One region of the Nocardioides sp. ChNu-99 genome, then DNA from elsewhere that is predicted to be linked to it. Evidence: riboswitches for the same ligand, from Rfam matches in the RefSeq annotation. Region 1 holds a riboswitch; the other holds the start of a gene.
The links. Region 1 has a riboswitch for cobalamin ahead of KK617_RS15090 (AAA family ATPase). Riboswitches for the same ligand answer to the same signal wherever they lie in the genome.
Positions count from the first base shown of each region.

Region 1 (9,420 bases):
CCACGCGCTCCGCCGCCGCGATGTCGCTGCTCGCCGACCGGCTGCCCGGCTCCGTGGTGGCGATCGGCAACGCGCCCACCGCGCTGTTCCACCTCCTCGAGCTGCTCGCCGACGGCTGCCCGCCGCCCGCCGCGGTCGTCGGCTGCCCGGTCGGCTTCATCGGCGCCGCCGAGTCGAAGGAGGCGCTGGCCGCCTGGGCCGGCGCGCACGACCTGCCGTTCCTCACCGTCCACGGGCGCCGCGGCGGCTCGGCCATGACCGCCTCGGCCCTCAACGCGATCGCCCAGGAGGCGGAGTGAGCACCCCCGGCACGACCCCCGCTGTCACCCCCGCTGTCACCCCCGCTGTCACCCCCGCTGTCACCCCCGCCGTCACCCCCGGCCGCTTCCACGGCGTCGGCGTCGGGCCCGGCGACCCCGAGCTGGTGACGCTCAAGGCGGCGCGCCTCATCGCGGCCGCCGACGTCGTCGCCTTCCACGCCGGGCGTGGCAAGCAGTCGAACGCCCGCCGCATCGCCGCCGACCTCGTCCCGGCCGGCGCGATCGAGGAGGAGCTCGTCTACCCCGTCACCACGGGCGCGACCGACCACCCCGGCGGGTACGCCGGCGCGATGGCCGACTTCTACCTCGAGTCCGCGGCGCGGCTGGCCGCCCACCTCGAGGCGGGGCGCGACGTCGTGCTGCTCGCCGAGGGCGACCCGATGTTCTACGGGTCGTACATGTACATGCACGACGCCCTGTCCGAGCGCTTCTCGACCGAGGTCGTGCCGGGGGTGCCCGCGTTCGCCGCGGCCACCGCGACCGTCGCCGCGCCCCTCGTTCGTCAGACCGACGTGCTGACGATCCTGCCCGGCACCCTGCCCGAGACCGAGCTCGCGCGCCGGCTGGCGGACACGGACGGCGCGATCATCATGAAGCTCGGCCGCCGGTTCCCCGCGGTACGGCGCGCGCTCGCCGCCGCGGGCCGGCTCGAGCACGCCGTCTACGTCGAGCGGGCGTCGATGGCCTCCGAGCGGCACCTGCGCGTCGTCGACGTCGACCCGGACTCGGTGCCGTACTTCTCCCTCATCGTCGTCGCGGGCGACTCGCTGCACAGCGTGGGCCGGCGGACGGGGACCGTTGCCGCCGACGCGACGCGGCCGGCCGCGGTCGGCGCGGCCGGCGTCGTCGCCGCGGGCCCGGCCGAGCTCGCCGTCGTCGGGCTCGGCCCGGGGCCGGACCGCTGGCTGACGCCCGAGGCCTCCGCGGTGCTCGCGGAGGTGGACCACGTGGTCGGGTACGCGCCGTACGTCCGGCGGGTGCCGCACCGCGAGGGCCTGACGCGTCACGCCAGCGGCAACGCCGTGGAGGTCGACCGGGCCCGCCTCGCGCTCGACCTCGCGCTGCGCGGCGAGCGCGTCGCGGTGGTGTCCGGCGGCGACGCCGGGGTGTTCGGCATGGCGACCGCCGTGCACGAGGCGCAGGTCGCGGCGGCCGCGGAGGACCCGGCGTACGCCGCCGTGCCCGTGCGCGTCGTGCCGGGCGTCTCCGCGGTGCAGGCCGTGGCCGCCCGGGCGGGCGCACCGATCGGCGGCGACTTCGCGGTGATGAGCCTGTCGGACCGCCTCAAGCCGTGGGCCGTGGTGGAGCAGCGCCTGCGCGCCGCGGCGCAGGCCGACCTCGTGCTGGCGCTCTACAACCCGCGCTCGGCCAGCCGACCCGACCAGCTCGGCGACGCGCTGAAGGCGCTGCGGGAGGTGCGGGACGACGCCACGGTCGTCGTCGTCGGGCGCGACGTCGGCCGGGCCGAGGAGGAGCTGCGCGTGACGACGCTGGGCGAGCTCGACCCAGAGACGGTCGACATGAAGTGCCTGCTGATCATCGGCGCCACCCGCACCCGGGTGGACCACGGCCGCGTCTGGACGCCGCGCAGCGTGGACTGAGCGCTGCGCCGCCGGTCCGTGGCGCCGGCTCGTGGCGCCGGTTCGTGGGAGCAGCGCCGCGGAAAGCGTGGCGCTGCTACCACGAACGGGGCCGGGCGCGGGTCGTGGTGGGAGCGCCGCGGAAAGTGCGGCGCTGCTACCACGAACCGGTCAGGTGACGCGGTCGCGGCGGCGCGTGCGCTCGGCGAGCACGGCGGCGACCAGGCCCGCGACGAGGGGCACGACCATGGCCGTGCGCAGGGTGGTCGCGTCCGACAGCACGCCCACGAGCGGTGAGGTGGCCAGGAACCCGAGCCGCATGAGCCAGCCCGTCAGCGCCACCCCTGTGCCGACGGGCAGCCCCGGCACCCGGTCGGCGGCCGCGAACGCCGCCGGCACGAGCGTGGCGCTGCCGAAGCCCATGAGGGCGAACCCGAGGAGCACGAACGGGTACGACGCGCCCGCCACCACCGGCACGAGACCACCGGCGACGAGCAGGCCCCCGGCCCGGGCGACCGCGCCCCGGCCCCAGCGGTCGGTCATGGGGTCGCCGAGCAGCCGGCCGACGAACTGGCTGACGAGCACGACGGTGAGGCCGAGCCCCGCGACGACCGCGGGCGCCGCGGTCTCGCGGCCGAGGAGGAGCACCACCCAGTTGTTCGCCACGTCCTCCAGCAGCGTGCCGCAGACGGCGAGGAGCACGAGGGGCACGAGCAGGCGGTACGCCGCGCGCCGCGCGGCCGGGCGCGCCCGCTCCGCGCCGTCCGTCGTCGTCGCCGGGTCGCCCGCCGGGTCGCCGGCCGAGGCTGCGCCCGCGTCGGGCCGTGCCCCGTGCGGCAGCCGCGACAGGCGCGCCGCGAGCAGCGCCACCGCTGCCCACACGACGCCGTTCACGACCATCTGCAGCCCGATCGCCACGTCGGCGGCGGCCGCGGCGGCGCCGATCACCCCGCCGGAGGCGGCGCCCAGGCTCCAGATGGCGTGCAACGAGTTGATGATCGACCGCCCGGTCAGCCGCTCGACGGCGATGCCGTGGACGTTCTGGGCGGCGTCGACGACCGCGTCGAGGACGCCGCCGAGCACGAGGGCCGCGAAGAGCAGCGCCACGGTCCCGCTGACCCCGGCCACCCCCATGGCGACGGCCAGCAGCACCGAGCCGACGGCCGTCACCCGGGGCGCACCGAAGCGGCGGATGAGCGACGCGCCCGCCGCGGCCGCCGCGATCGCACCCGCGGGGAAGGCGACGACCGTCAGGCCGAACGCGGTGTCCGACAGGTCGAGGGCCCGCTTGATCTCCGGGTAGCGCGGCAGGAGCGCGCTGTAGAGCACCCCGTTGGTGAAGAACATGAGCGAGACGCCCAGGCGCGCACGTCCGACACGGGCGGCGAGGGCGGTGGAGGAGGCGGGAGCAGCGGGCACCGCGCGACCGTAGGTGGTTGACTGATCACGTGCAACGATCGAAACGCCACAAAGCGATCATGCAGGCCGTGACGGGCGGCGATGCCGTCACGATCGCCGCCCTGGTCGACCTGACGGGTGTCTCGGCGGTCACCATCCGCCGGGACCTTGCAGAACTGGCGGCCGCCGGGGCCGTGGTGCGGACCCACGGCGGCGTACGACGGGCGCGGCAGCGCGGCGTGCCCATGCCGTTCGCCACCCGGTCCGCAGCCGACCAGGAGCTCAAGTCGGCGCTCGCCGCGGTGGCGGCAGGACTCGTGGCGGACGAGGACGCGGTGGTCGTCGACAACGGCACGACCTGCCTGGCCGTGGCTCACGCGCTGGCCGGGCGCTCCGTCACGGCGCTCGCCCTGTCCCTGCACGCGGCCGCCGCCCTCGCAGCGCGGCCCGGCGCAACCGTCGTCGTGCCCGGCGGCGTCGTCGAGACGGACACGCTCGCGTTCGGCGGTGCGTCGGCCGTCGACGCCATCCGCGACTTTCGCGCCGACGTCGCCGTCATCGGCGCGTGCAGCGCCTCGCCCGCGCAGGGCCTGACGTCGACGACCCACGACGACGCGCGGCTCAAGCGGGCGGTGCTGGCCGGTGCGGCGCGACGCGTGCTGGTCGCCGCCCCCGGGAAGCTCGCGCGCACCTCGGCCTTCCGGTTCGGCGACGCCGCCGACCTCACCGACCTCGTGACGAGCACCGCCGCCGCGCCGGACCTGCTCGACGACTTCCGGGCCGAGGGCGTCGACGTGCACCTGGTGGACGTCGAACCCGACGAGGACGCGGACCCCCCTCGCTAGGCAGGGCGGCGCGGTGCGCCGTACCGGGTGGTGTCGCCCCCGGTTCGTGGTAGCAGCGCCGCGGAAGGTGTGGCGCTCCTACCACGAGCGGGCCCGGGGGCGGCTCCGCCGACCTCCCCGCAGACGACGACGCCCGCCGTACCGGACGGGGGCCGGTACGGCGGGCGCGGCGCGCGGGGCGGGGGGACCCGCGAGGGGGCCTCAGGCCACGTCGATCTCGGTGACGACGTCGACGTTGCCCTTGGTGGCGTGGGTGTAGGGGCAGATCTGGTGGCCGGTCTCGACCGCCTTCTCCGCGTCGGCCTGCGAGACGCCGCCGCCGAACTCGACGAAGAGCTTGACCGCGAGGCCGAAGCCGTGGTCCTCGCGCGGGCCGATGCCGACCTCGGCGGTGACGGAGACGTCCTCGAGCTTCACGCCGTGCTCCTTCGCGCCGGCCTTGAGCGCGCCGAGGAAGCAGGCCGCGTAGCCCGTCGCGAAGAGCTGCTCGGGGTTGGTGCCGCCGCCGGCGCCACCCATCTCCTTCGGGACGACGAGCTCGACGTCGATCTGGCCGTCGGAGGTCGAGGCGTGGCCGTTGCGGCCGTCGCCGGTCGCGGTGGCGGAGGCGGTGTACGCGATGGAGGTGGGCATCGTTTCTCCTTGTCGAACCCCCGGCGCGGCGGCCGGAAGCCATGTAGAGTGACTAGTACGTCTACATCAGACTGACACGTCGGAGCCCGCTACGCAAGGACCGGACATGAGCCCCACCACCAGCGACGCCCGCGCCGAGGCGCCGACCCTGCGCGGCCCCGCCGTGCGCGCCCGGATCCTCGAGGCGGCGACGCACCGCTTCTACGCCGACGGCATCCGCGCCGTCAGCGCCGACCGGCTCATCGCGGACGCCGGCATCTCGAAGGTGACCTTCTACCGGCACTTCGCCTCCAAGGACGACCTCGTGGTGGCCTACCTCGAGCGGGTCGCCGCCGAGGAGGAGCAGGCCCTCACCCGCGTGCGTGCCGCCCGCAGCGACGATCCCGCAGCGGTGCTGCTCTGGTACGCCGACCACGTCGCCGAGGTGAGCTGCGCCGAGAGCTTCCGGGGCTGCGCGTTCCTCAACGCCGCTGCGGAGATCGCCCAGGAGGACCACCCGGCCCGCGCGGTCGTGGCCGCCCACCGCGCCTTCCTGCTGCGCCAGGCGCGGGAGCTGCTCGCGGAGATGGGGCTCGGCGACGCCGCCGCGGAGCGCGCCGCACACGCCCTCCTCATGCTGCGCGACGGCGCGATGGTCGCGAGCAGCCTCGACGGTGACCCCGCCGGCACCGCCGCCGCGCTCGTCGCGGCCGGCGAGGCCGTGGTGCGCACCGCGCGCGGCTGAGCGCGGCCGGTCAGGCGCCCGGCCCGGTCCGCTTCAGCGAGCGGTCGCGGGCGGCGTCGTACAGGTAGGACTCCCCCGCCCCCTCGAGCCGCGCCCCGGCGAGCGCCCGGCCGACGAGGATCACCGCGGCCTGCCGCAGACCGGCCGCCTCGACCGCGTCGCCGATGCTCGCGAGCGTGCCGGTCAGCACCTGCTCCCCCGGCTGCGAGGCGCGGTAGACGACCGCCACCGGGCAGTCGTCGCCGTACGACGCAGCCAGGGCGGCGGCGAGCTCGCGGGTGCGGGTGATCGCGAGGTGGAGCACCAGCGTGGCGCCGGTGGCGGCGAACGCCTCCAACGACTCGCCCTCCGGCATGGCGGTCGAACGCGCCTGGGTGCGGGTCAGCACCACCGACTGGGCCACGAGCGGCACCGTCAGCTCGCGGCCCACGCGGGCCGCCGCGGCGGCGTACGCCGGCACCCCGGGCGTGACGTCCCACGTGACGCCCGCCGCGTCGAGGCGGCGGGTCTGCTCGAAGAGCGCTGAGTAGAGCGACGGGTCGCCCGAGGTCAGCCGCACCACGTCGCCGCCGGCGCGGTCGGCGGCGACCAGCTCAGCGGTGATGGAGTCGAGGTCGAGGTCCTGGGTGTCGACGAGCCGCGCACCGGGCCGGGCGTGCTCGAGCACGGCGGCGTCGAGGTAGGTGCCCGGGTAGAGCACCACGTCGGCATCCCCGAGCATCCGCGCGGCGCGCAGGGTCAGCAGGTCCGCGGCGCCGGGGCCGGCACCGACGAAGTGGACGGTCACGCGGGCTCCTCGGGGTGGTCGGCGGGGTGCTCGGCGGGGTGCTCGGCGGGGTGCTCGGCGGGCGCGGTCCACGCCCACTGGGTGACGGCGCGGGCGGGGGTGAAGCCGCGGAACGACCCGATGGGTGTGGCGGTCTCGACCACGTGGCGGGTCAGCTCTCCCCCGCGCTCCCCGTGCCAGCGCGCCAGCAGCGCCTCGGTCTCGACGGTGACGCCGTGCACCACCACGCGCCCGCCCGGGCGGAGCGCGGCGACGCACGCCTCGAGGACGCCGGGGCGGGTGGCGCCGCCGCCCACGAAGACCGCGTCGGGCGCGGGCAGGCCCGCGAGGGCGTCCGGCGCGGCGCCGTGGACCACGCGCAGGTCGGGCACCCCGAGACGGCCCGCGTTGCGCCGTACCCGGGCCGCCCGCTGGGCGTCCGCCTCGACGGCGACCGTCCGGCACGCCGGGTGGGCGCGCATCCACTCGACCCCGATCGAGCCGGCCCCGGCGCCGACGTCCCACAGCAGCGCACCGGGGTACGGCGCGAGCCGGGCCAGCGCGGAGGCCCGCAGGTCCCGCTTCGTCAGCTGCCCGTCGTGCTCGAACGCCTCGTCGGGCAGGCCGGCCGCCCACGTGACGGGGGCGTCGGCCGGGACGACGGCGGGCGCCTCGACCGCCACGACGGTGAGGTCGCCGAACACCGGCGGGGTGTCGGCCCACTCCTGCGCGGTCGCCTCGAGCCGCGACTCCCCGGGAGCGCCGAGGTCCCCGAGGACGACCAGGCGCGCGGCCCCCCAGCCGCTCATCGCGAGGAGCGCGGCGAGGTCGCCCGGGGTGGTGGCGTCGGCCGACAGCACGAGCACGCGGCGCCCCGGGGCCAGCTCGCGCAGCACCCGGCGCACGTCGCGCCCGACCGCGCTGACCACGACGCTGCCCTCCGCCGACCAGCCGAGGCGTGCGCGGGCCAGCGCCACCGAGGAGACGGCGGGCTCGGCCCGCACCGCGTCGGGGCCGAGCAGGTCGACGAGCGTCGTGCCGATGCCCGAGACGAAGGGGTCGCCGGAGGCGAGCGCGACGACGGTGCGGCCGGCGTACCGCTCCAGCAGCGCGGGCAGGCCCGCCCGCAGCGGGGAGGGCCAGGGCTCGCGCGCCTGCCCCGGTACGGCGGGCACCAGCGCCAGGTGCCGCTCGCCCCCGAGCAGCACCTCGGCCCCCGTGACCACGGCGCGCAGCCGCTCGGGCACGCCGGGCCAGCCGTCCGCGCCGATGCCGACGACGGTGACGCGCACGGGGCCGCGCACGGGGCCGCTCACCGGGCCGCTCACGGGCGGGCTCCCGCGGCGTCCCGCGCGAGCAGTGCGGGGGCGACGTGGTGGCGCAGCATGGGCGCGACGGGCACGTCGTCGGGCAGCGCAGCCAGGTCGAGCCAGCGCAGCTCCTCGATCTCGCCGTCGACCACGGGGGCGGTGGCGGCGGTCGCCGTGAACACCGTCGAGGTCAGCACGGCGCCTGGCTCGTTCGCCGCGGCCGAGACGAACTCGCCGAGCAGGGCGAGGTCGGCCACCTCGACGCCGACCTCCTCGCGCGCCTCGCGGGCGGCGGCCTGCGCCGGGGTCTCCCCCGGCTCCAGCTTCCCGCCGGGCAGCATGAACGCGTGCGTGCCGCGCTTGCGCACGCTCAGCAGACGCCCTTCCGCGTCGCGCAGGCAGACGGCGGCGACGACGATGTGGAGCGGCTCCTCGGACACGACCGGCAGGCTAGCGGGGGCCGCGCGGCTCGGGCCGGGCGGCTCAGGGCGGGCGGCTCAGGAAGCGTCGACGGCGCGCCCCGGCCAGGGCCGTCCCGCGCCCTGACCGTGCCGGGGTCGGCGCACGGGTCTAGGGTGACGGCGGACGTGAGGTGCCCCGTCGACGCACCCGGGAGACAACCGGGCGCGTGGGGAGAATCTGGGAAGCCGGTGAGAGTCCGGCACAGGGCCCGCTGCGGTGACCGCCGCCCCGCTCGACGAGCGGGGTCGACGGAAGTCCGAAGACCGGCCTCGCGTCGCCCCTGACCGATGGCAGAGCGAGCGGGAGCCCCACATGCCACAGCACTACCCCTTCACGGCCGTCGTCGGCTCCGACGACATGACCCTGGCCCTGCTGCTGACGACCGTCAGCCCCGAGATCGGCGGCGTGCTCGTGCGCGGCGAGAAGGGGACGGCGAAGTCCACGGCCGTGCGCGCCCTGGCCGCCGTGCTGCCCCCCATCGACGTCGTCGCGGGCGACCGGTTCTCGACCGACCCCGCCGACACGGCGCCGCTGTCGCCCGACGGCCCCTTCGCCGCGGACGCCGGCGTCGAGACCCGCCCCGTGCGCCTGGTCGAGCTGCCCGTCGGCGCCACCGAGGACCGCCTGCTCGGCTCGCTGCACCTCGAACGTGCGCTGTCGGCGGGCGTCGCCGAGTACGAGCCCGGGCTCCTGGCCCGCGCCCACCGCGGGATCCTCTACGTCGACGAGGTCAACCTGCTGCACGACCACCTCGTCGACCTCCTCCTCGACGCCGCCGCCATGGGTCGCGCCACCGTCGAGCGGGACGGCGTCTCGGTCGTGCACGCCGCCCGGTTCGTGCTCGTCGGCACCATGAACCCCGAGGAGGGCGAGCTGCGCCCGCAGCTGCTCGACCGGTTCGGCCTCACCGTCGAGGTCGCCGCGCCCCGCGACCCGTCGCTGCGCACCGAGGTCGTGCGCCGCCGCCTCGCCTTCGACGCCGCCCCCGAGGCGTTCGCCGAGCGGTACGCCGACGACGAGGCCGCGCTGCGCGCCCGCATCGCCACCGCCCAGGAGCTCGTCGCCTCCGTCGTGCTCGGCGACGGGGCGCTGCGCAAGATCGCCGAGGTCTGCGCCGCGTTCGACGTCGACGGCCTGCGCGCCGACATCGTCACGGCCCGCACCGCGATCGCCCACGCCGCCTGGCACGGCCGCCGGTACGTCCTGCGCCAGGACATCCGCGCCGCCGCCCTGCTCGCGCTCCCCCACCGCCGGCGCCGCAACCCCTTCGACGCGCCCGGCATCGACGAGGACCTGCTCGACCAGGTGCTCGGCGACGACGAGCCCGACCCGGACCCGCAGCCCGAGGAGCCCCGGCCCGACCCGCAGCCGGACCCCGGCGA
Region 1 covers NZ_JAHWBL010000054.1:13,457-22,876, forward strand. The annotation lists gene KK617_RS15045 (precorrin-8X methylmutase) at 1-299, shown strand, start outside; gene KK617_RS15050 (precorrin-2 C(20)-methyltransferase) at 296-1,921, shown strand; gene KK617_RS15055 (MFS transporter) at 2,072-3,319, opposite strand; gene KK617_RS15060 (DeoR/GlpR family DNA-binding transcription regulator) at 3,349-4,143, shown strand; gene KK617_RS15065 (organic hydroperoxide resistance protein) at 4,345-4,776, opposite strand; gene KK617_RS15070 (TetR/AcrR family transcriptional regulator) at 4,883-5,500, shown strand; gene KK617_RS15075 (SAM-dependent methyltransferase) at 5,511-6,287, opposite strand; gene cbiE (precorrin-6y C5,15-methyltransferase (decarboxylating) subunit CbiE) at 6,284-7,594, opposite strand; gene KK617_RS15085 (NUDIX domain-containing protein) at 7,591-8,016, opposite strand; cobalamin riboswitch at 8,165-8,313, shown strand; partial or broken gene KK617_RS15090 (AAA family ATPase) at 8,351-9,420, shown strand, end outside.

Region 2 (21,658 bases), on a different contig from region 1:
ACAAGGTGGTCGGCCTCGAGCTGGGCGCCGACGACTACGTCACCAAGCCCTACTCGCCCCGCGAGCTGGTGGCCCGCATCCGCGCCGTGCTGCGGCGCGGCGCCGAGCCGGACCTGTCGCCCTCCACGCTGGAGGCCGGGCCGGTGCGGATGGACGTGGAGCGTCACGTCGTCACGGTCGACGGCAACGAGCAGCGGCTGCCGCTCAAGGAGTTCGAGCTGCTCGAGATGTTCCTGCGCAACCCGGGCCGGGTGCTGACCCGCGGCCAGCTCATCGACCGCGTGTGGGGCTCCGACTACGTCGGCGACACCAAGACGCTCGACGTGCACGTGAAGCGCCTGCGCGCCAAGCTCGAACCGGACCCGAGCGAGCCGAAGTACCTCGTCACCGTGCGCGGCCTGGGCTACAAGCTCGACCTCTGAGGGTTGGCGGGGGATCGTCGCGGCCCGGCAGGAAACCCAGTGTCGCCGGGTCGGCGGGGTGCCCTAGCGTGCGGGGGTGAGCAGCACTCCCCCGCCCGCCGCGGCCCCCGCCCCGGCCCCCGCGCCCGACGACGTCACGCCCCGCCCGACGGAGCGGCCCTGGCTGCCGGTGGCCGCCGGCGCCGTGACGCTGGTGCTGTGGGCCTCGGCCTTCGTGGCGATCCGCCACCTCGGCGAGTCCGTCTCGCCGGGCGCCCTGTCGCTCGGCCGGCTGCTCGTCGCCGCCCTGGTGCTGGGGGCGCTCCTGCTGCTGCGCCGCCGCTCCTCGCTGCGCTGGCCGGTACGCCGGCACCTCCCCGTCCTGCTGCTCTGCGGCGTCGCCTGGTTCGGGGTCTACAACGTGGCGCTCAACGCCGCGGAGCGGCGCATCGACGCCGGCACCGCCGCCCTGGTGGTGCAGGTCGGCCCGATCCTCGTCGCGCTGCTGGCCACCGTGTTCCTCGGCGAGGTGCTCCACCGGTGGCTCGTCGTCGGCATGGTCGTGGGCTTCGCGGGCGTCGTGGTCATCGCGCAGGCCTCCTCGGGCCACGGCACGGGTGACCTGGGCGGCGTGCTGCTCGCCCTCGTCGCCGCGCTGACCTACGCCGTGGGGGTGCTGAGCCAGAAGCCCGTGCTGGCCCACGCGGGCGCCCTGGAGGTGACCTTCCTGGCCTGCGCGATCGGCGCGGCCGTGTGCCTGCCCTGGGCCGGCGACCTCGTGACGATGCTGGGCGACTCGTCGGTCGACACCGTGGTGTGGATCGTCTACCTCGGGCTGTTCCCGACGGCGCTGGCGTTCAGCACCTGGGCCTACGCGCTGTCGCGCACCAACGCCTCGACGATGGCGCTGACGACGTTCCTCGTGCCGTTCCTCGCCGCGGGCATCGCATGGGTGGCGCTCGACGAGGTGCCCCCGCCGCTGGCGTTCCTCGGCGGCGCGCTGTGCATCGGCGGCGTGCTGCTGACCCGGCGCCGGCCGCGGCCGGCCGCTGCAGGGTCCTAGCCGCGCCGCGCGCCGGCGTCGGTGTCGGGGCCCTGCTCGAGCCAGCCCCGGAACGCGTCGAGGTTGCGGGTCGACTCCCCGCGCTCGATGCGCCACTCCCACTCGCGGCGGATGGAGGTGGCGAACCCCAGCTCGAGGATCGTGTTGAACGACTCGTCGGCGTAGGTCAGCACCGAGCCGAGCAGGCGGTCGAGCCCCTCCTCGCCGAGCCCCTCCAGCGGCAGGCGCGCGTCGAGGTAGATGTCGCCGGTGCGGTCGACGGCGAAGGCGACGGCGTACATCCGCAGGTTGCGCTGCAGCAGCCAGCGGTAGACGCCTTCGTGGTTCTCGTCGGGGTTGCGGCACACGAACGCGTGCACCCCCAGCGCGTGCCGGCCCACGTCGAGGCGCACCGGGATCGTCAGCTTGCGCTCGCCGGGCAGCGAGAGGGAGAAGACGCCGGGGACCTGCTCGTCGTGCTCGATGCCGCCCGCCTCGAGGTAGGCGCGCACCAGCGCGCGGGCCCCCTCGTCGACGTCGGGCTCGGGCTGCTGCTCGTCCAGCTCGCTCACCGGGTCACCGTCCTGCCGTCACGCGCATCGTGCGACGCGCGTGCTCGTACGCCGCCAGCGTGGCCTCCGCGGCCCGCTCCCAGGCGAACCCGCGGGCGTGCTCCAGCGCTCCCGCCGACAGCGCGAGGCGCGCGGCGTCGTCGCGCAGGAGGCGGCGCAGCACCGCGGCCCAGTCGCCCGGCTCGTGGGTGTCGACCAACCAGCCGCTCTCGCCGTGGCGCACGGCCGTCGTCAGGCCTCCGACGCCGGCGGCGACCACCGGCGTACCGGTCGCCTGGGCCTCGAGCGCGACGAGGCCGAACGACTCGTTGTACGACGGCACGGCCACGAGATCGGCGGCGGCGTACCACCACGCGAGCTCGGCCTGGCCGACCGGCGGCACGAACCGGACGACGTCGTCGAGCCCGAGCTCGCCGACCAGCTGCGCCAGGGCCTCCGGGCGGGCCAGCCCCGAGCCCGACGGACCGCCGACGATGGGGACGACGAGACCGGGGCGCAGGGCCGGGTCGTCGGCGAGCAGGCGGGCCACGGCGCGCACCAGCACGTCGGGCGCCTTGAGGGGCTGGATGCGGCCGGCGAAGAGCACGACGCGGGCGTCGCGCGGCAGCCCGAGCGCGGCGCGGACGCTCGCGCGGTGCTGCGGACGGAAGCGTCCGAGGTCGACACCGGGGTGGATGACCTGCACGCGCTCGGGCGCCGCGCCGTACAGGCTCACCAGCTCGTCGGCCTCGCGGACGGTGTTGGCCACGAGGAGGTCGGCCGCGTCGACGACCTGCTCCTCCCCGATGACGCGCACGGCCGGCTCGGGGCGGTCGCCGGCCGCGAGCGCGGCGTTCTTGACCTTCGCCATCGTGTGCATGGAGTGCACGAGCGGCACGTCCCACCGGTCGCGGGCCAGGGCCCCGACCTGGCCGGACAGCCAGTAGTGGGTGTGGACGGCGTCGAAGTGGCCGCGGGGCGCCTCGGCCTCCTGCCGGAGCACCTCGCGGGCGAAGGCGCACAGCTGGGCGGGCAGGTCGGCCTTGTCCATGCCCTCGTAGGGGCCGGCCACGAGGTGGCTGACGCGGACGTGCTCGGCCACCTCCACGACGGCGGGCTGGCGCGACGACGTCGCCCGCGTCATCACCTCGACGTCCACGCCGAGGGCGCCGATGCGGCGCGCGAGCTCGAGCACGTAGACGTTCATGCCGCCGGCGTCGCCGGTGCCGGGCTGGTCGAGCGGCGAGGTGTGGAGGCTGACCATCGCGACCCGCTTCACCCGGCACCTCCTCGCCTCGGCCCGCCCCACGTCGGGGACCGGGCACCGCCGCCCATTGTCCACCCCGGCCCCAAGGTCGGTCAGACTGGGCGCATGTCCACGCCCAGCGCCCCCGCCACCCGCCGTACCGCCGTCGTCACCGGAGCCAGCAGCGGCATCGGTGCGGCGACCGCCCGCACCCTGGCCGCCGCCGGGTTCCACGTCGTGTGCGCCGCCCGGCGCGCCGAGCGGGTCGAGGCGCTCGCCGCCGAGATCGACGGCACCGCGGTGGCCTGCGACGTCACCGTCGCCGCCCAGGTCGCCGACCTCGCCCGGGCCGCGGGCGACGTGGTGCACGTGCTCGTCAACAACGCCGGCGGGGCGTTCGGCTCCGACCCGGTCGAGCGGGCGGACGCGGAGCAGTGGCGCGCGATGTACGACGTCAACGTCGTCGGCCTGCTGCAGGTGACCCAGGCCCTGCTGCCCGCGCTGCGGGCCAGCGGCGACGCCGTCGTCGTCAACGTCGGCTCGACCGCCGGCCGGGTGGCCTACGAGGGCGGCGCCGGCTACACCGCCGCCAAGCACGGCACGAAGGTCGTCACGCAGACCCTGCGCCTCGAGCTCGTCGGCGAGCCCGTCCGCATCACGGAGGTCGCGCCCGGCATGGTGCACACGCCCGAGTTCTCCCTCGTGCGCTTCGGCGGCGACCAGGAGGCCGCCGACCGCGTGTACGCCGGCGTGCCCGACCCGCTGGTCGCCGAGGACGTCGCCGACGCCATCGGCTGGGTCGTCACGCGCCCGAGCCACGTCAACATCGACGAGCTCGTCATCCGGCCCCGCGCCCAGGCGGCGCAGCACAAGGTGCACCGCGTGGCGCCCGGCGCCTGAGGGGCCAACTGCCGGCGCCGGGCGGCGCTCAGCCGTCGGCCGCCTGCGCCACGTCGCGGAGACGGTCGACGTAGCGGTCCCACCACGCCTCGTCGGCGTCCGGCAGGTTGTCGTTGCCGGCGGCCAGGCCGCGGGCCCCGTCGATGCCCTCCCGGACGACGTCGGCGTGCCCGGCGTGCCGCGCCGTCTCCGCGATCATGTGGACGAGCACGTGGTGCAGCGTCGTGTCGCCCTGCTCGCCCCACCACGGCACCCGACCCGGGGCGTCGAGCGGGAGCGCGGCGATGGTGTCGTCGGAGTGGGACGCCATCCGGCGGTAGAGGGCGACCAGTTCCTCGGGCGACTCGTCGGGGCGCGCCCACATGTCGGAGTTGGGCTCCTCGTCGGCCCCCGTGGCGATGTCGAGCACCCACTGGGGCGCCCAGTGCGGCGGGCGTCCGAACACGAGCCCGAAGTAGCCCGCCTCGGTGAACGCCAGGTGCTTGACGAGACCGAGCAGGTTGGTGCCCGACGGGGTCGCGGGCCAGCGCTGGTCGCGCTCGGGCAGTCCCTCGAGCTTCCACAGCACCGCCTCGCGGTGCGAGCGCAGGTAGCGTGCAGCACATCCTTCGTGGTGTCCATGCCCGCACGCTAGCGCCGGTGGCGGACCGTGGCGGTCCGCCTTCCCGACGTCGTCGCGACCGCTCCCCGGGGGCGTCGCCTCAGCGCACGTCGGCGGCGGCGGCGCGCCCCGCCGTACGCCCCGAGAAGAGGCAGCCGCCCAGGAACGTGCCCTCGAGCGCGTTGTAGCCGTGCATGCCGCCGCCGCCGAAGCCCGCCACCTCGCCCGCGGCGTACAGGCCCGGCAGGGGGGCGCCCGACGCGGTGAGGCAGCGGGCGCGCAGGTCGGTCTCGAGCCCGCCGAGGCTCTTGCGCGTCAGCACGTGCAGGCGGACCGCGATGAGCGGACCCGCCGCCGGGTCGAGGAGGCGGTGGGGGGAGGCGACGCGGACGAGCTTGTCACCCAGGTAGCCCCGCGCCCCCCGCAGCGCGGTGATCTGGGCGTCCTTCGTGTACGGGTTCTCGATCTCGCGGTCGCGCTGCTCGACGAGGCGGCGCAGGGCGGTCTCGTCGATGCGGGCGGTGCCGTTGCGCTCGTTCATGCCGGCGACGAGGGTCGTGAGGTCGTCGGCCACGACGAAGTCCTCGCCGTGCTCCTTGAACGCCTCGATCGGGCCCGGGGCGCCGGGCGTGACACGCTTGAGCAGCAGCCGCAGGTCCTTGCCGGTGAGGTCGGGGTTCTGCTCGGATCCCGAGAGCGCGAACTCCTTCTCGATGATCTTCTGCGTCAGCACGAACCACGAGTGGTCGTGGCCGGTGGAGCGCAGGTGGCGCAGGGTGCCCAGGGTGTCGAACCCGGGGTGGTACGGCGCGGGCAGCCGGTCGCCGTTCGCGTCGAGCCACAGCGAGGAGGGGCCGGGCAGGATGCGGATGCCGTGGTTCGCCCAGATCGGGTCCCAGTTGCGGATGCCCTCGACGTAGTGCCACATGCGGTCGGGGTTGACGACGCGGGCGCCCGTCGCCTCCGTGATGCCGAGCATCCGGCCGTCGACGTGGGCCGGGACACCGGCGACCATCGACGCGGGCGGCTCGCCGAGGCGGGCCGGCCAGTTGCGCCGTACGAGGTCGTGGTCGCCGCCGATGCCGCCGCTGGTGACGACGACCGCCTGCGCGCGGATCTCGAAGTCGCCGGTCTCGTCGCGGTTGGAGGCGCCGCCGCGCCGGACGTCGTCCGGGGCGAGGGTGCGCCCGCGCACGCCCACCGCCGCACCGCCCTCGACGACGACCTCGTCGACGCGGTGCCGGAACGCGAGCTTGAGCCGGCCCGTGGCCACGTGCTCACGCACCCGCCGCTCGAACGGCGCGACGACGCCCGGGCCCGTGCCCCACGTGATGTGGAAGCGCGGCACCGAGTTGCCGTGGCCCTCGGCCCGCCCGTCGCCGCGCTCGGCCCAGCCCACCACCGGGAAGATGCGGTGGCCCATCGCCCGCAGCCACGAGCGCTTCTCGCCCGCGGCGAAGTCGACGTAGGCCTCCGCCCAGGCCCGGGGCCAGCGGTCCTCCTCACGGTCGAACTGCGCGGAGCCCATCCAGTCCTGCAGCGCGAGGTCGACGGAGTCGCGCACGCGCATGCGCCGCTGCTCCGGGCTGTCGACGAGGAAGAGCCCGCCGAGGCTCCAGAACGCCTGGCCGCCCAGCGACTGCTCGGGCTCCTGGTCCACCAGCACGACCCAGCGGCCCGCGTCGGCGGCCTCCGCCGCGGCGACCAGTCCGGCCAGGCCGGCTCCGACGACGACGACGTCCGTGCGCACGGGTGGGCTCCCTCCCCCGGCCGGGCACCTCCCGGTCGGCCGCGCCCATGATGGCGCACCGGGCGTCCCCGCGGGGCGGTACGCCGGGGGCGCGTCAGGCGTCGGGGACGGGCGTGCGAGCGGGGCCGGCGCTCAGCCGGGTCCCGAGCGCGTGGGCCTCGCGCAGCAGCAGGGCGCCCAGCTCGCGGCGCCGGGCGGGGGCGAACCGGGCCTCGATCCCCGTGAGGGTCAGCGCCCACGCCGGGCGACCCGCGCCGTCGAACACCGCGGCGGCGAGCCCCCAGCTGCCCTCGACGATGAGCCCGGGGTTGGTGGCGTAGCCGTCGGCCCGGGTGGTGGCGATGCGGGCCCGCAACGCCTCGGGGGCGTGGGGCGCGCCGTACCGGGGGGCGAGGTCGACGCGGGCGAGGTAGTCCTCCACCTCGCGGTCGGGCAGGTGGGCGAGCACGACGAGCCCCGCCGAGACGACCCCGAGCGGGAACCGTGCACCCTCGACGAGCACGTGGGAGCGGATGGGGAAGTCACCGTCCTCGCGCAGCAGGCAGACGGTGTCGTCGCCGCGGCGCGCCGAGAAGAAGGCGCTCTCCCCCGTCACCTCGGCGAGGCGCCGCACCGCGGGGTGGGCCACCTGGGCGACGTCGTAGCGACGTGCCGCCGCCGCGCCCAGCACGAACAGCTCCGGCCCGAGGTGCCAGCGGCCGCTCCCGGCCGCGCGGTCCACGAACCCCTCCTCGAGCAGCGCGCTCAGCAGCCGGTGGACCGTCGGGCGCGGCAGCCCGACGGCCCGGGCGAGGTCGGCCGTGCGGGCTCCCGCGGCGTCGAGCTCGGCGAGCGCCCGCAGCACGGCCGCGGTGCGCCCGACCATGCCCAGGGGTTCGCTCACGACGGGATCGTACGACGCGTCCGCTCAGTGGACGCGTCCAGCGAGAGGCGGTCACCCGGCGAGCAGTCCCGACCGGTCGCTTGACCCCGTGCGGGCCCAGCGGTGGACTCGCGGACGGGTCGCTCGGGCGACACCGGACGGACGCAGCAGGACGAGGGCAGGACGAGGGCAGGAGGAGCCGGGTGGACAAGGTCGTCGCCTCGGCCGCTGAGGCGGTCGCGGACATCGGGTCGGGGTCGAGCATCGCCGTCGGGGGCTTCGGCCTCTGCGGGATCCCGACCGTCCTGCTGGAGGCACTGCTCGCCACGGGCGTGGACCAGCTGGAGGCGTTCTCCAACAACGCCGGCGTGGACGACGCGGGCCTCGGCCTGCTGCTCGGAGCGGGCCGGCTGCGGCGGATGGTGGCCTCCTACGTCGGGGAGAACAAGGAGTTCGCGCGGCAGTACCTCTCCGGCGAGCTCGAGGTCGAGCTCACGCCCCAGGGCACCCTGGCGGAGCGGATGCGCGCGGGCGGCTCGGGCATCCCCGCGTTCTTCACCGCCACCGGCGTCGGCACCCAGGTGGCCGACGGGGGCCTGCCCTGGCGCTACGACGCCGACGGCAACGTCGTGAAGGCCTCGCCCGCCAAGCAGACCCAGGTCTTCGAGACGACCGACGGCGAGAAGGAGTTCGTGCTCGAGGAGGCGATCGTCGCCGACTTCGCCCTGGTGCGGGCCGCCCGCGGCGACCGCCACGGCAACCTCGTGTTCCGCCGCTCGGCCCGCAACTTCAACCCGCTGGCCGCCATGTGCGGCCGGGTGACGATCGCCGAGGTCGAGGAGCTCGTCGAGCCCGGCGACCTCGACCCCGACCACGTGCACCTCCCGGGCGTCTTCGTGCACCGGGTGGTGCCGCTGACCCCCGAGCAGGCGGCGGACAAGCGGATCGAGAAGCGCACGGTGCGCGCGAGCGGCGAGGAGGCCTGACATGGGCTGGACCCACGACGAGATGGCGGCCCGCGCGGCCCGAGAGCTGCACGACGGCTCCTACGTGAACCTGGGCATCGGCCTGCCGACCCGGGTCCCCAACTTCGTGCCCGACGACGTCGAGCTCGTGCTGCAGAGCGAGAACGGCATCCTCGGCGTCGGCGCCTACCCCACCGACGATGCCGTCGACCCCGATCTCATCAACGCCGGCAAGGAGACGGTGACGGTGCGGCGGGGCGCGTCCTACTTCGACTCCGCGACCAGCTTCGGCATGATCCGCGGGGGCAAGGTCGACGCCGCCATCCTCGGCGCCATGCAGGTGTCCGAGGCGGGCGACATCGCCAACTGGATGATCCCCGGGAAGATGGTCAAGGGCATGGGCGGCGCGATGGACCTCGTCCACGGCGCCGCGAAGGTCGTCGTGCTCATGGAGCACGTGGCGCGCGACGGGTCCTACAAGATCGTGCGGGAGTGCTCGCTGCCCTACACCGGCCGCGGCGTCGTGCAGCGCATCATCACCGACCTCGCCGTCATCGACGTCACCCCCGACGGCCTGCGCCTCGTCGAGCTCGCGCCGGGCGTCGACGAGGCCGAGGTCCGCGCCAAGACGGAGCCCGACCTGCTGGCCTGAGCCCGCGTCACCCGAGGCGGCGGCTGAAGACCAGCACGCCCCGGGCGGGGTCGAGCTCGTGCGGGGGGACGCCGGAGAGCGCGACGAGGTCGTCGAACGACCCGTACCCGCCGATGCCGTCCCGCACGGCCACCACCTGCTCCGCCAGCGGCAGGGGCAGGTGGGCGTGCTGCGCGAGGGTGCGGGCGTCGACGCGGTTCACGTCCACGAGGCCACCGTCGGGGAACGTCCGGCCGACGAGATCGGGGCGTCCGATCCGCAGCTCGTGCGCGAGCGCGGGCTGGTCGTCCATCAGGTGCCGGGCCGTCTCCCGTGCCGCTACCGTCTCCCGGTGCACGGCGACCGCCGCGGCCTGCTGCTCGAGCACGGGCGACGGCTGCGAGCGGGACACCGCAGGACTGTCGTCCGCGAAGACCCACGCCCGGATCGCCACGGCGTGCGCCAGACCCACGAACAGGAGCACGACCATCGCCGCCGTGAACAGGGCAGCATCGAGGCCGCCCCGATCACGGTCGACGCCGAACAGCGCCGCGACCGCGGCCAGGTAGACCGCGACGGCGACCGCCTGCGCCCGGCTGCGCTTCTTGACCGCCGCGTGGGCCATGATCGCCGGGGTGCCGAGGCCCAGCGTGACAGCGGGCACGAGCGCCCACAGCCAGCTCACGAGGGTGGTGTTCCTGCCGTTGCTCACGGCTGCTCTCCTTCCCCTTCCGAGCGGTCTTCATGCCCGGTCCTGGTAGGAACGAAGCGTGGCCACCGCCCGCATCACCCCCGCGACGCTCGGCGCGTGGCTCGTCAAGACCGACCCCCGCGCGAACCCCGACCTGGTCGCGGCGGCGAGGGGCGGCGTACCGCTCGTGGTGACGAGGCGCTGCGTCAGCGACAACTACCGCGGCCGGATGATGGCGCCGGGCGACCGGGTGCTCCTCTGGGTGTCCGGCGACGGGCGGCTGCTGACGCGCGGCATCTGGGGGCTGGGGAACGTGACCGCCGCCGTGCGCCCCCGCGACGGTGACGGACGCCCGGAGGTCGGGCTCGACGTACCGCTCCTGCCGGACGGCGTGCCGGCCGAGGAGGTCCGGGCCGCCGGCGCGGGCGACCTCGAGGTGCTGCGGATGCCCGCCGGCTCCAACCCGTCCTGGGTGTCCCGCGAGCAGCTCGCCGTGCTGGTCCCGCTGCTGCCGGCCTGGCCCGCCGGATCGTCGGACAGGGGCGCCGCGAAGCCCTAGTCTGGCGAGGACCCCGGCGCTGCGGCGCCGCCTCCCGCGCCCTGCTGAAGACCGCTTCTGCACCGCCACAAGTTGTGCGGTGGTTGTCCACAAGCACGGTGGCGTCATCCCGTTCCTGGTGTGGACTGTTCCCTCCCACGCGCGGTGCGTGGAGATGGAAGGACACTCGGGTGCTCGGACCGGAACGTGATGTGACGCTGCGCGGACGCGTGCGCGTGTTCGTCGTCTGGCAGCTGCCCACGCTGCTGCTGACGGCCTACCTGGCGACCGCCCTGGCCCTGACGGCCCCGCACCTCCTGGCGAGCACACCCATCGTCCTCTCCCTCGCCCTCGTCGCCGCGGCCTCCGTCGCCGCCCTCGCCGCGCCGTGGGAGCGCTGGGGCCTCGCCTGGCGCATCGTCGTGCCCGCGGCCACCCTGCTGGCGACCGTGGTGCTGCGCCTCGACCTGGGCGACCTCCGCTCGATCGGCCTGCTCTCGGTGCTGCCGCTGACGTGGCTGGCGTTCGAGTTCGGGGGGCGCGGCATCGTCCTCGCGCTGGCGGGGGCGTTCGCCCAGAGCGCCTGGACCTTCGTCGGTCCCGGCACCGGCCTGTCCACCGGCCTCGCCTGGGTGCAGGCCTCGCTGTTCCCCGTGGTGACGATCGCGGTGGTCGTGACCGCCCGCTCGCTGGCGATGCTGCTGCAGCGCAAGCAGGACGACCTCCTCGCCTCCCGGGCGGCGCTGCGGGAGCAGCTCGACCTGGCGCGGCACCGCCTGCTCGTCGCCGAGCGCGTCACGGGCGTGATCGACGCCGGCGTCTGCTACCTCGACGACCGCGGCCGCCCCGCGCTGCTCAACCCCTACGCGCGGCACCTCGCGGCGCTCGCGGGGTACGACGCGAGCCAGCCCGTCCCCGTCGGTCCGCCCCCGGGCTCCCCCCACCGCGTCTTCTACGAGGACCGCGTCACCCCGGTCCCGGCCCGCGAGCAGATCGTCGCCCGGGCCCGACGGGGCGACGACGAGCCCGGCCGGCTCTACTGGGTCGGTCCGCCCGGCGACCAGCGGGCCATGATGGCCTCCTGCCACCAGCTGTGGGAGGGCCGCGCCCCCTCCGGCGGCGGGCAGCACCGCGGCCCCCTCCCCGGCACGGGCACGGGTCCCGGCTCGGGGGCGGCCGACGAGCGGGCCGACGAGCCGCCGGTGCACCTCGGGTCCGTCGTCGCTGCGTGGGACGTCACCGAGCTCACCGAGGCGGTGGAGGTGCGCGACCGGTTCCTCTCGACCGTCTCCCACGAGCTGCGGACGCCGCTCACCTCGATCATCGGCCACAACGAGCTGCTCGCCGAGGCGCTGGAGAACGGCGGCCACCGCCCGGGTGACCCGCGCCTGGTGCGCTCGGTCGACTCCGCGCGCCGCAACGCCGCCGTCCTCATGGGACGCATCAACGACCTGCTGGAGGCGTCCCGCGAGGACCTCGCCGACGTCGGTGGCGACCGCAGCCCGACGGACCTCGCCGACCTGGCCCGCCAGGCGCACGACCGCCACCGCGCGCTGGCGGCCGAGCGCAGCACGACGCTGCGCCTCGACGTACCACCCGCGCCGGTGCGCGTGCTGGCGCAGCCCCGCCTGGCGCAGGCCGTGGACCAGCTCGTGTCGAACGCCGTCAAGCACTCCCCGGACGGCGGCTGCGTCACCATCACGGTGCGCCGCGAGGACGGGCCCAACGGCCCCGACGCCGTGGTGGCCGTGCGCGACACGGGTGACGGCATGACCCCGGCGGAGGCGCGCCAGGCGTTCACGCGCTTCTACCGCACCGAGCGGGCCCGCCGCAGCGCCACCCAGGGCCTCGGCATCGGCCTGCCCGTCGCGCAGCGCGTCGTCGCCGCGCACGCCGGCACCATCGAGCTCGACAGCGCCCCCGGCGCCGGGACCACCGCCACGATCCGCCTGCCCCAGGAGCGCACCCCGTGAACCTGACGCACGAACGTCACGGCGAGGTCCGACGACCGGGCCACCTCGTCGTCCGCAGCTCCGCGCAGGGCGACGAGCAGCACCGCAGCCACCACGTCAGCTGGGCGGGGCACGGCACGGTCCACGACGTGGTCGCCCTCCCCCACCCCCGCACCGCGCTCTACCCGGGTTCCGACGTGCGGGCCCGCAGCCTGCAGGAGGGCGACGGCCAGCTGGTGCTCCTGCTGCGCCCCATCGACGCGCGGGTCGACATCGTGTGGCGCGACGACGCCGGCGCCCGCCACGGCGCGGTCCTCGACGGCGACACCGGGGCGCTGCGCGCGATGACGACCGCCGAGCTCGACCGCGGCGGCAGCACGGGCCCGCGCTCCTGACGTCCTGGCTCAGGCCCGGGCGTCCACCCGCTCCAGGAAGGCCAGGACGCGGTCGATGAGCAGGCCGGCGGCCTCCTCGTCGTACGACGGCAGCGTCGGGTCGGCGAACAGGTGCGCGTCCCCGGGGTAGAGGAACAGCTCGCCGCCCTCGACCTGCGCGGTGAGCGCCCGGGCGACATCGAGGTCGCCCTCGCCCGCGAAGTACGGGTCCTCGGTCATGCCGTGCACCTGCACCGGGACCTCGTCGGGCCAGCGGTCGCCGAACTCGCTGGGCGGCACGCAGGCCTCGAGGAGCAGCGCACCTCGGGCGCCCGTACGACCCTGCGCGAGCATCTGCGCGGGCAGCACGCCGAGGGAGAACCCGGCGTACACGAGCTCGGTCGGGAGGTGGCCGACCGCGGCCGCCCCGCGCTGCAGCATCGCCGGGAAGCCGATGTCGGCGACGTGGTTGACCCCGTCGACGACCGTGTCGAACGTGCGCCCGTCGAAGAGGTCGGGGGTGTGGACCTCGTGGCCGGCCTCGCGGAGGCGCTCGGCGAACCCGAGGACGCCGTCCGTCAGGCCCTGGGCGTGGTGGAACAGGACGACGGTGGCCATGGCTGCCTCCTCGGCTGGGGGTACGGCGGCCACCCTAGGCGCCGGGCGGGAACCCGTCGTCCGGGACGTCGTCGTGGTGGCACACCCACGCCTCGAACTCGGCGAGCACGAGGTCGAAGCGCCAACGGTCGACGACGGCGAGGTCGCCCGCCTGCCCGAAGGGGTAGAACAGCCACGTGAAGGACGACGGGGCCAGGACGACCGTGAGCGCCTCGTCGCGGACGATCTCCCGCAGCAGACGGCGCAGCTCACCGGCCTCTACCCCGGGACCCACGACCCAGAAGTACGTGATGGGCTCACCGCCGCGCTGCACGCCCCCGTACGGACGGTCGGTCCGCCAGGGCCATGCCTCGGGGAACGCCCTCCGGAAGTGGCCAGCCATGATGTTGCGTCGCCCGTACTCGTGCCCGACGATCACGAGGGGCTCGTCCTCGTGCAGCTTGCGCAGCCGCCGGACGAGCCGGAGGTAGAGGTCCACCACGTCGGCGTCGTCCGCGTCACCGTGCGGCAGCCGGCCGTCGGCCAGTCCGTCGAGCCGCACGTGGTGGGCGCCTGGCAGCGCCCGGACCTCCCACGCGTCGGGCGCGTGTCCCGGCCACGCCGCCGCCCAGGCGGCGCTCAGGGCCCGGGCGTCTCCGGAGTCCGCGGGCTCCCGGAACGAGCCCGACCTACAGCCGCGCAGCCGTTCGAGGAGGGATCTCACGGCGCTGGTGGGCCCGCCATGTCGACAGCGCTCGGGTGCTCTGGTCCGGTCACCGGGGCATCCTGTCGCGTCCTAGGCCCGCCGCCTATTTGAACGCGTTCAGTTCTGCGCTACGGTCAGCCCATGAGGATCGTGATACCCGGCGGGACCGGGCAGGTCGGAGGCATCCTGCGGCGGGCGCTGGCGGCGGAGGGGCACGACGTCGTCGTGCTCAGCCGGCGTCCGGAGGCCCTCGAGCCGGGCGTGCGGCACGTGGTGTGGGACGGGCGCACCGTCGGCCCGTGGGCCGAGGAGCTCGACGGGGTCGACGCCGTCGTCAACCTCGCCGGCCGCTCCGTCAACTGCCGCTACACCGACCGCAACCTGCGGCAGATGATGGACTCGCGGGTCACCTCGACCCGGGTCGTCGGCGCCGCGATCGCGCAGGCGGAACGGCCGCCCCGGGTGTGGCTGCAGATGAGCACCGCGACGATCTACGCCGACACGCGCGGCCCCGCCCACGACGAGACCCACGGCGTCATCGGCGGCGAGGAGCCCGACGTACCCCTGTACTGGGAGTACAGCGTGCGGATCGCGCGGAGCTGGGAGGCGGCGCAGGCGGAGGCGGCGACGCCCGCCACCCGCCGCGTGGCGCTGCGCACCGCCCTCGTGATGAGCCCCGACCGCGGCGGCATCCTCGACTACCTGCTGTGGATGGCGCGCCTCGGCGTGGGTGGGCCGGTGGCGGGCGGCGGGCAGTACGTCTCGTGGATCCACGAGGACGACCTCGTCCGCGCCGTCCTGCTGCTCCTCGAGCGCGACGACATCGACGGGCCGGTCAACGTCGCCGCCCCGGAGCCGCTCCCCCAGCGAGAGCTGATGCGCGCCCTGCGCCGGGAGTGGGGCCACCGCCCCGGCCTGCCGGCCACGCGGTGGATGGCCGCGCTCGGGGCGTTCGCGCTGCGCAGCGACACGGAGCTGCTCCTCAAGAGCCGCCGCGTCGTGCCCGGGCGGCTGCTCGAGGCGGGCTTCACCTTCGAGCACCCGTCGTGGCCCGAGGCCGCCGCCGACCTCGTGCGGCAGGTGCGGTCGCGCTGAGCGCACCTGCGACAGCAGGCCGGCGACGGCTCGCCCTCCGCCACCGCGACCCCGCACGAACGGGAGGGCCTCGGCGTCAGCCGATCCACTCGTTCCCGGTCAGCTCGTCGAGCGCGGTGATGTCGAGGGTCGGCTCGATGCCCGACTCCGGGGCGAACCCGTAGTGCTCGACCGCCCGCCGTACCCACTCGGCGGCGTCGATGTTGAGCGGGCTCGAGACCCACAGCGCGTAGGGCAGGTTCACGAAGCGCTCCTCGCGCACCGCCGCCAGGTCGCGCGACGCCGGGTTGGAGCGCAGCACCTCGACCTTGTCCTCGAAGGACTGGCCCGGGTAGTCGACGAAGAAGATGACGTCGGGGTCGGCGGCGGCGAGCGTCTCCCAGCCGACCTCGGTCCAGGTGTCGTCGACGTCGGCCGTGGCGTTGGTGACGCCGGCGGCGTCGAAGATGGCCTGGGGCCCGCCGTACGAGCCCGAGGTGAAGATCGCGTCGGTGCCGGAGTCGAAGAGGAACGCCGTCGGCGCCTCGGCGGGCTGCGGCGCCTCCTGCAGCGCGGTACGACGGGCCTCGATGTCGGCGACCACCTGCTCGGCGGTCCCGGCGTGGCCGGTGAGCTCGCCGATGTTGCGCAGGTCGGTCGTCAGGGCCGTCCAGGCGTCCATCGTGCCGCGGCCGCCGTCGTCCTGCTGGCAGGTCTCGCTCAGCAGGTAGGTCGCGATGTCGTGCTCCTCGACCATGTCGGGCACGAGGTTGCGGGCCTCGCTGAACCCGTAGCCCCACCCGGCGAACATCAGCTGCGGGTCGACGGCGAGGACGTTCTCCAGCGTCGGGAACTGGTCGCCGACGACCTCGAGCTCGTCGACACGGTCGTCGGGGTAGGCGAGCTCGAGCACGTCCTGGTCCCGCGCCATGCCGGTGACGGCGACGAGCTCCTCGCGCGCGCCCGCGGCGAGGGCGATCGAGATGATGCCGCCGTCGTAGGCGTAGAGCTCGGTGACGGGCTCGGCGACGGTCAGGTCCTCGCCGCAGTTCTCCACGGTGATGCCGCCCGCGGCGGCCGAGCCGGGGTCGTCCGCCCCGCAGCCGGCGAGCAGGGAGGCGCCGAGGGCGAGCGAGACGAGGCCGACGAGGCGGGCGGGGGCGCTGCTGCTCACGAGAGGTCCTTCCGGGCGTGGATGAGGAGGTGGGACTGGTCGAGGTGGGGGTGGGCGACCTGGGTCGACCCGACCCCGAAGTGGGCCGCGACGTTGGGGGCGCTCAGCACGTCCTCGGGACGGCCGACGGCGACGAGGCCGGCGGGCCCGGCACCCCGCCGGTCGGGGTCGGGCCACCCGACGACGGCGACGACGTCGAAGAAGCGCAGGGCCAGGTCGAGGTCGTGGATGGTGGCGACGAGCGTCTCGGCGCGCTCGGCCAGCACCTCGAGCAGGCGCAGCTGCCAGGAGACGTCGAGGTGGTTGGTGGGCTCGTCGAGCAGCATGACCGGGCACTGCTGGGCCAGGCCGCGGGCCAGCACCGCGCGGCGGCGCTCGCCGCCGGAGAGCTGGTCGCAGGGGTCGTCGACGCGGTCGGCCAGGCCGACGGCGGCCAGCGAGGCGAGCACGACCTCGCGCTCCGCCGTACCCCCGCGGGACCAGGGCCGGGCGCGCGGGACGCGGCCCAGCGCCACCATCTCGCCGACCAGCAGCTCGGCCGCGACCACCTCCTCCTGGGGCACGTAGGCCAGGCGGCGGGCCCGCTCCCGGGTCGACACGTCGTGGCTGTCCTCGAGCCGGCCGGCGGCGTCGGCGATGAGCACGTCGCCCGCCCCGGGGTGCAGCACGCCGGCCAGCACGCGCAGCAGGGTAGTCTTGCCGGCCCCGTTGACGCCGACGATCCCGAGCCGGCCTCCCCGGGGTACGTCGAGGTCCACGTCGCGCAGGACCTCCCGCCCGCCGAGACGGGCCGTGACGCCGCGCAGGCGCAGCGCCAGGTCGGGGGGCGCCTGCGACGGGCTCCCGGCGCTCACCGGCCGCCGCCGAACTCGTAGCGGCCCCGGCCCATGAGCAGCAGGAAGAGCGGCGCGCCGACGACCCCGGTCACGACCCCCAGGGGGATCTCCTGGGGCCGCACCGCGAGGCGGGCCACCACGTCGACCCAGAGCAGGAACAGACCGCCGCCGAGCGCCGCGACCGGCAGCACGACGCGGTGCTGCGCGCCGACGACCAGCCGGGCGGCGTGGGGCACGATGAGGCCCACGAAGCCGATGCCGCCGCTCACCGCGACCAGCACGCCGACGAGCACCGCGAGGCCCACGAAGAGGGTGGTGCGCAGCCCGCCCACGCTGACGCCGAGCGCCGACGCGGTCTCGGGACCGGCCGCGAGGGCGTCCATCCACCGGTGGATCGCGACCATGGCCACGGTCGCCACCGCGACGACGACGGCGGGGATCACGAGCTTCTCCCAGGTCGCGCCGCCGACGCTGCCGAGCATCCAGAACATGACGGAGTTGGCGGCGCGCGGGTCGTCGCTGAGGAAGACGAGGAACGAGGCGATCGCCGACAGCCCCGAGGAGAGGACGACCCCGGAGAGCACGAGGCGCAGCGGCGTCAGGCCGCCCTGCGCGGTCGCCACCAGCCACACGAGGAGCGCGGCCACGAGGGCGCCCAGCAGGGCGCCGACGGAGATGGCGTAGATGCCGAGCGCGCCGAGCACCCCCATGGTGATGACCGCCGTCGCGCCGACGGACGCCCCCGAGCTGATGCCCAGCAGGTACGGGTCGGCCAGCGGGTTGCGCACCAGGGTCTGCATGCCGGCGCCGGCCACGGCCAGGCCGGCGCCCACGATGAAGGCCAGCAGCGCCCGCGGCAGGCGCAGCTCCCACACGATCACGTCCCAGCGGCCCGGCTCGCGCCCGGCGAGGCGGTCGGTCACCGCCGACACGACCTCGCCGACGGGGATCGCCTCGGACCCGAAGGCCAGCGACACGACGATGCTCGCGAGCGCGGCCGCGGACAGCACGAGGACGAGCGGCCAGAACGGCAGGCGCCGGCGGGGGCGCGCGGTCCGGGTCCGCTTCCCGTGGCTCACGGGGTGGGGCCGGTGGTGGGTTCGGGACGGGGTGACGGGTCCACGGCGAGGTGCCTCTCGGGTCCGGGGCCCTGTGCGCGAGGGCCCGCTGTCGAACACGTGAGCCGACAGGTCTTCGGACTCGGGATCGGCCGACGACACCGCCTTCCCAGGGCTCCCGCCCCAGTGGCACCTGGTGTCGCCGTCTCCCTCACCGCTGCGCGCCAGTCCCGGATTCCCACCGGTGTTCCCTGGCATCCGTTCGGATGCGATCGACTCGGGTCGGAACGTAGCACGGGGGCGCCGCGCGCGGGGCCCGCGGTCTCAGCGCCCGGCGAGCAGGGGGGTGCGCGGCGGCCGCGCCTGGGCCACACTGCTCGGCATGGAGCTCGTCTGGGTGGCTGCGGCGGTGGCGGCACTGCCGCTCGCGCTCGCCGTGCTCACCGCGCGCGGCAGCCGGCGGCGCGGTGCGGGACGGGTGCGCGCGGCGGCGGCCGGCGCGCTGTTCCCCGTCACGTGGGTGGCGTGGTACCTCGTGGACGCGCCCCCGCGGTGGTGGCACGCGGCGGGCGGCTGAGCGGTACGGCGAGCGCCGTACCGGCCCGGTGGGTCACGTCGGACGGGTCAGAGGACGACCAGCACCAGGACGAGCAGCGCGGTGAGCGCCAGCGAGAGCAGGATCGAGCCGAAGCAACCGAGGCGGTTGCTGAAGAACAGGAACACGGGGGCCTCCGGGGGTAGGCGTGGACCGGGGCAGGTACCCGACGCGGCCGCCGGTCAGCCGGTGACCTCGTCGTCGACGATGACGTAGCCGCCGTCCGTGGGCTCCAGGTAGAGCCGACGGACCTCGCTCTGCGACGACCCGTCGGTGGTGTAGGTGAGGGACACGTCGACCGCGTCCTCGCCCGCCGGCTGGACGTCGTCGACCGACACGGCATCGATCGTCGCCCAGAAGCCCTCGTAGTTGTCGAGGCTGCCGATCTCGGCCTGGAAGCCGCTGCCGAGCATCGCCCACGCCGTCGCGGTGTCGCCGGGCAGCGCCCCGTAGTAGGACTCGACGAACGCGGCACGGCCGGCCTCGTCGTCGGGCGCGGAGGTGGTCGTCGTGGGCGCGGGCTCGGAGGTCGAGGCGCTCGGCTCCGGGCTCGTCGGCTCGTCCTCGGTGGCCGTGCTCGCCGGGGCCTCGCTGGTGGGGGTGGCGCTCGCGCGGTCGTCGGCGCTCTGCTGGTCGTCGTCGCCCTGGCCCCAGACGAGGAACGCGACGCCGCCCAGCACGGCGAGGAGCGCGAGCGCGGCGACGAGCGACCAGCGCCTCCGATGGGCGCGGTCGTCGGGCGGGTCCGGTGCGACGGGCGGGGGCGGTGCCGGGCGCGCCTGCGTGGCGACGGGTACGGCGACCGGTTCGGCGACCGGTTCGGCCGGCGACGCCGGCGTGGTCGGGCCCAGGAACGCTCCCGAGCGCGGCAGCGCCTCCCCGGAGCCGTGCCGCACCGCCACGCGGCGCAGGGCGTGGGCGGCGTCGTCCATCGACCAGCGGGACACCGGGTCGGGGTCCATCATCCGGGCGAGGACGTCGCCGAGGACGCCCGCCCGCTGCGGCTGCGGCGGGCGCTGCGTGGCGATCGTGGCGAGCAGCGCGATGGCGTTGCCCTGCTCGGGGTACGGCGGAGCGCCCTCCACCGCCGTGTACAGCGTGGCCCCGAGCGCCCAGACGTCGGCGGCCCGGCTGGGCTCCTCACCGCGGGCCAGCTCGGGCGAGAAGAACGCCGGGCTCCCGACGACGATGTCGGAGCGCGTCAGCTGGTCGTCCCCGGAGGTGCGGGCGATGCCGAAGTCGGAGATCTTCGCGACGTCGTCCTCGGTGACCAGGATGTTGCCGGGCTTCACGTCGCGGTGCACCGTGCCGCGGTGGTGGGCGGCCACCAGACCGTCGGCGACCTGCGCGCCGATCCGGGCGACGCGCGCCGGCGACAACGGACCCTCCTCGGCGACGATCTGCGAGAGGGTCCGGCCCGCGACGTACTCCATGACCATCCAGATGTGGTCGCCGTCCTGGATGGCGTCGTACACCGACACGACGTTGCGGTGGTTGAGCGCCGCGAGCGAGCGCGCCTCCCGCATCGCGCGGGCCATGTCGGGCGTCGACTCGCCCGGCAGCTTGCCGACCTGCTTGGCGGCCACCGCCCGGCCGAGGACCTCGTCGTGGCACAGCCAGACGCTGCCCATCCCCCCGCGTCCGATCTCCCGCTCGATGCGGTAGCGGCCGGCGATGATCTGCGGCGGCATGCGGCTCCTCCTCCGGATCGGCTGGCTCGTCGTGGCCCTGCTGGGGTCGTCGCGCTCCGCACCCGTTACCCACCGGGCGCGCCGACCACGCTCCCACGGCGGGTGAGCCAGCGGGCGGTGGGTACCGAACCTCCATGAAGCTGTTGAGGAGCGCCGCTGTGATCGGGATCGGCAAGAAGCTGTACGACGAGGCCCGCAAGCCGCACAACCAGGCCAAGATCAAGAAGGCGGTGGCGTCGGCGAAGAACCGACGCTCGCGCCCGAAGCACTGACACCCACGCTCGTCGTCGGCGGCCGATGGTCACCGACGGCGGGCGTGGGTGGCAGGGCGTCTGCCGCTGCGCGGCTCACACGTTGAAGCGGAACTCCACCACGTCGCCGTCGGCCATGACGTAGTCCTTGCCCTCCATGCGGACCTTGCCGGCCTCCTTGGCCTTCTGCATCGAGCCCGCGGCGACGAGGTCGTCGAACGAGACGATCTCGGCCTTGATGAAGCCGCGCTGGAAGTCGGTGTGGATGACGCCGGCGGCCTCGGGGGCGGTCGAGCCCTTCTTGATCGTCCAGGCCCGTGTCTCCTTGGGGCCGGCGGTCAGGTAGGTCTGCAGGCCGAGGGTGTCGAAGCCGACGCGGGCGAGCACGTCGAGGCCGGGCTCGTCGACGCCCGTCTCGGCGAGCATCTCGCGGGCCTCGTCGTCGTCGCCGAGCTCGACCAGCTCGGCCTCGAACTTCGCGTCGAGGAAGATCGCCTCGCTGGGCGCGACGAGGTCGCGCATCTTCTGCTTGAGCTCCTCGTCGGCGAGCTCGTCGGCGTCGCAGTTGAAGACGTAGATGAACGGCTTGGCGGTCAGCAGCGACAGCTCGCGCACGAGCTCGCGGTCGACCGAGGTGGCGATGATCGGCGTACCGGCCTCGAGGTGGCCGAGCGCCTCCTTGGCCGCGGCGAGGGTCGCGGCGAGCTCCTTCTTGGCCCGCGCCTCCTTCTCCAGCCGCGGGATCGCCTTCTCGACCGTCTGCAGGTCGGCCAGGATCAGCTCGGTCTGGATGGTCGAGATGTCGTTGGCGGGGTTGACCTCGCCGTCGACGTGGGTGACGTCCTCGTCGCGGAACACGCGGGTGACCTGGCAGATGGCGGCCGACTCGCGGATGTGGGAGAGGAACTTGTTGCCCAGGCCCTCGCCCTCGCTCGCGCCGCGGACGATGCCGGCGATGTCGACGAACTCGACGGTCGCGGGCAGCACCTTGGCGGAGCCGAAGATCTCCGCGAGCACCGCGAGGCGCTCGTCGGGCACGCCCACGACGCCGACGTTGGGCTCGATCGTGGCGAACGGGTAGTTCGCCGCGAGCACGTCGTTCTTCGTCAGCGCGTTGAAGAGCGTCGACTTGCCTGCGTTGGGGAGACCGACGATGCCGATGGTGAGAGCCA
Region 2 covers NZ_JAHWBL010000032.1:10,665-32,322, reverse strand. The annotation lists gene KK617_RS11905 (response regulator transcription factor) at 1-422, shown strand, start outside; gene KK617_RS11900 (DMT family transporter) at 499-1,464, shown strand; gene KK617_RS11895 (YbjN domain-containing protein) at 1,461-1,958, opposite strand; gene mshA (D-inositol-3-phosphate glycosyltransferase) at 2,020-3,273, opposite strand; gene KK617_RS11885 (SDR family NAD(P)-dependent oxidoreductase) at 3,367-4,140, shown strand; gene KK617_RS11880 (DinB family protein) at 4,169-4,708, opposite strand; gene KK617_RS11875 (FAD-binding dehydrogenase) at 4,842-6,491, opposite strand; gene KK617_RS11870 (IclR family transcriptional regulator) at 6,586-7,374, opposite strand; gene KK617_RS11865 (CoA transferase subunit A) at 7,557-8,339, shown strand; gene KK617_RS11860 (3-oxoacid CoA-transferase subunit B) at 8,341-8,970, shown strand; gene KK617_RS11855 (helix-hairpin-helix domain-containing protein) at 8,978-9,661, opposite strand; gene KK617_RS11850 (EVE domain-containing protein) at 9,720-10,199, shown strand; gene KK617_RS11845 (HAMP domain-containing sensor histidine kinase) at 10,370-12,151, shown strand; gene KK617_RS11840 (hypothetical protein) at 12,148-12,525, shown strand; gene KK617_RS11835 (dienelactone hydrolase family protein) at 12,535-13,122, opposite strand; gene KK617_RS11830 (hypothetical protein) at 13,157-13,663, opposite strand; gene KK617_RS11825 (TIGR01777 family oxidoreductase) at 13,949-14,902, shown strand; gene KK617_RS11820 (ABC transporter substrate-binding protein) at 14,979-16,055, opposite strand; gene KK617_RS11815 (ABC transporter ATP-binding protein) at 16,052-16,909, opposite strand; gene KK617_RS11810 (iron ABC transporter permease) at 16,906-17,925, opposite strand; cobalamin riboswitch at 18,059-18,241, opposite strand; gene KK617_RS11805 (hypothetical protein) at 18,332-18,526, shown strand; gene KK617_RS11800 (serine/threonine-protein kinase) at 18,727-20,235, opposite strand; gene KK617_RS11795 (hypothetical protein) at 20,370-20,507, shown strand; gene ychF (redox-regulated ATPase YchF) at 20,583-21,658, opposite strand, start outside.
Region 2: linked by a shared signal. The riboswitch ahead of KK617_RS11810 (iron ABC transporter permease) and the one ahead of KK617_RS15090 (AAA family ATPase) in region 1 are both predicted to bind cobalamin.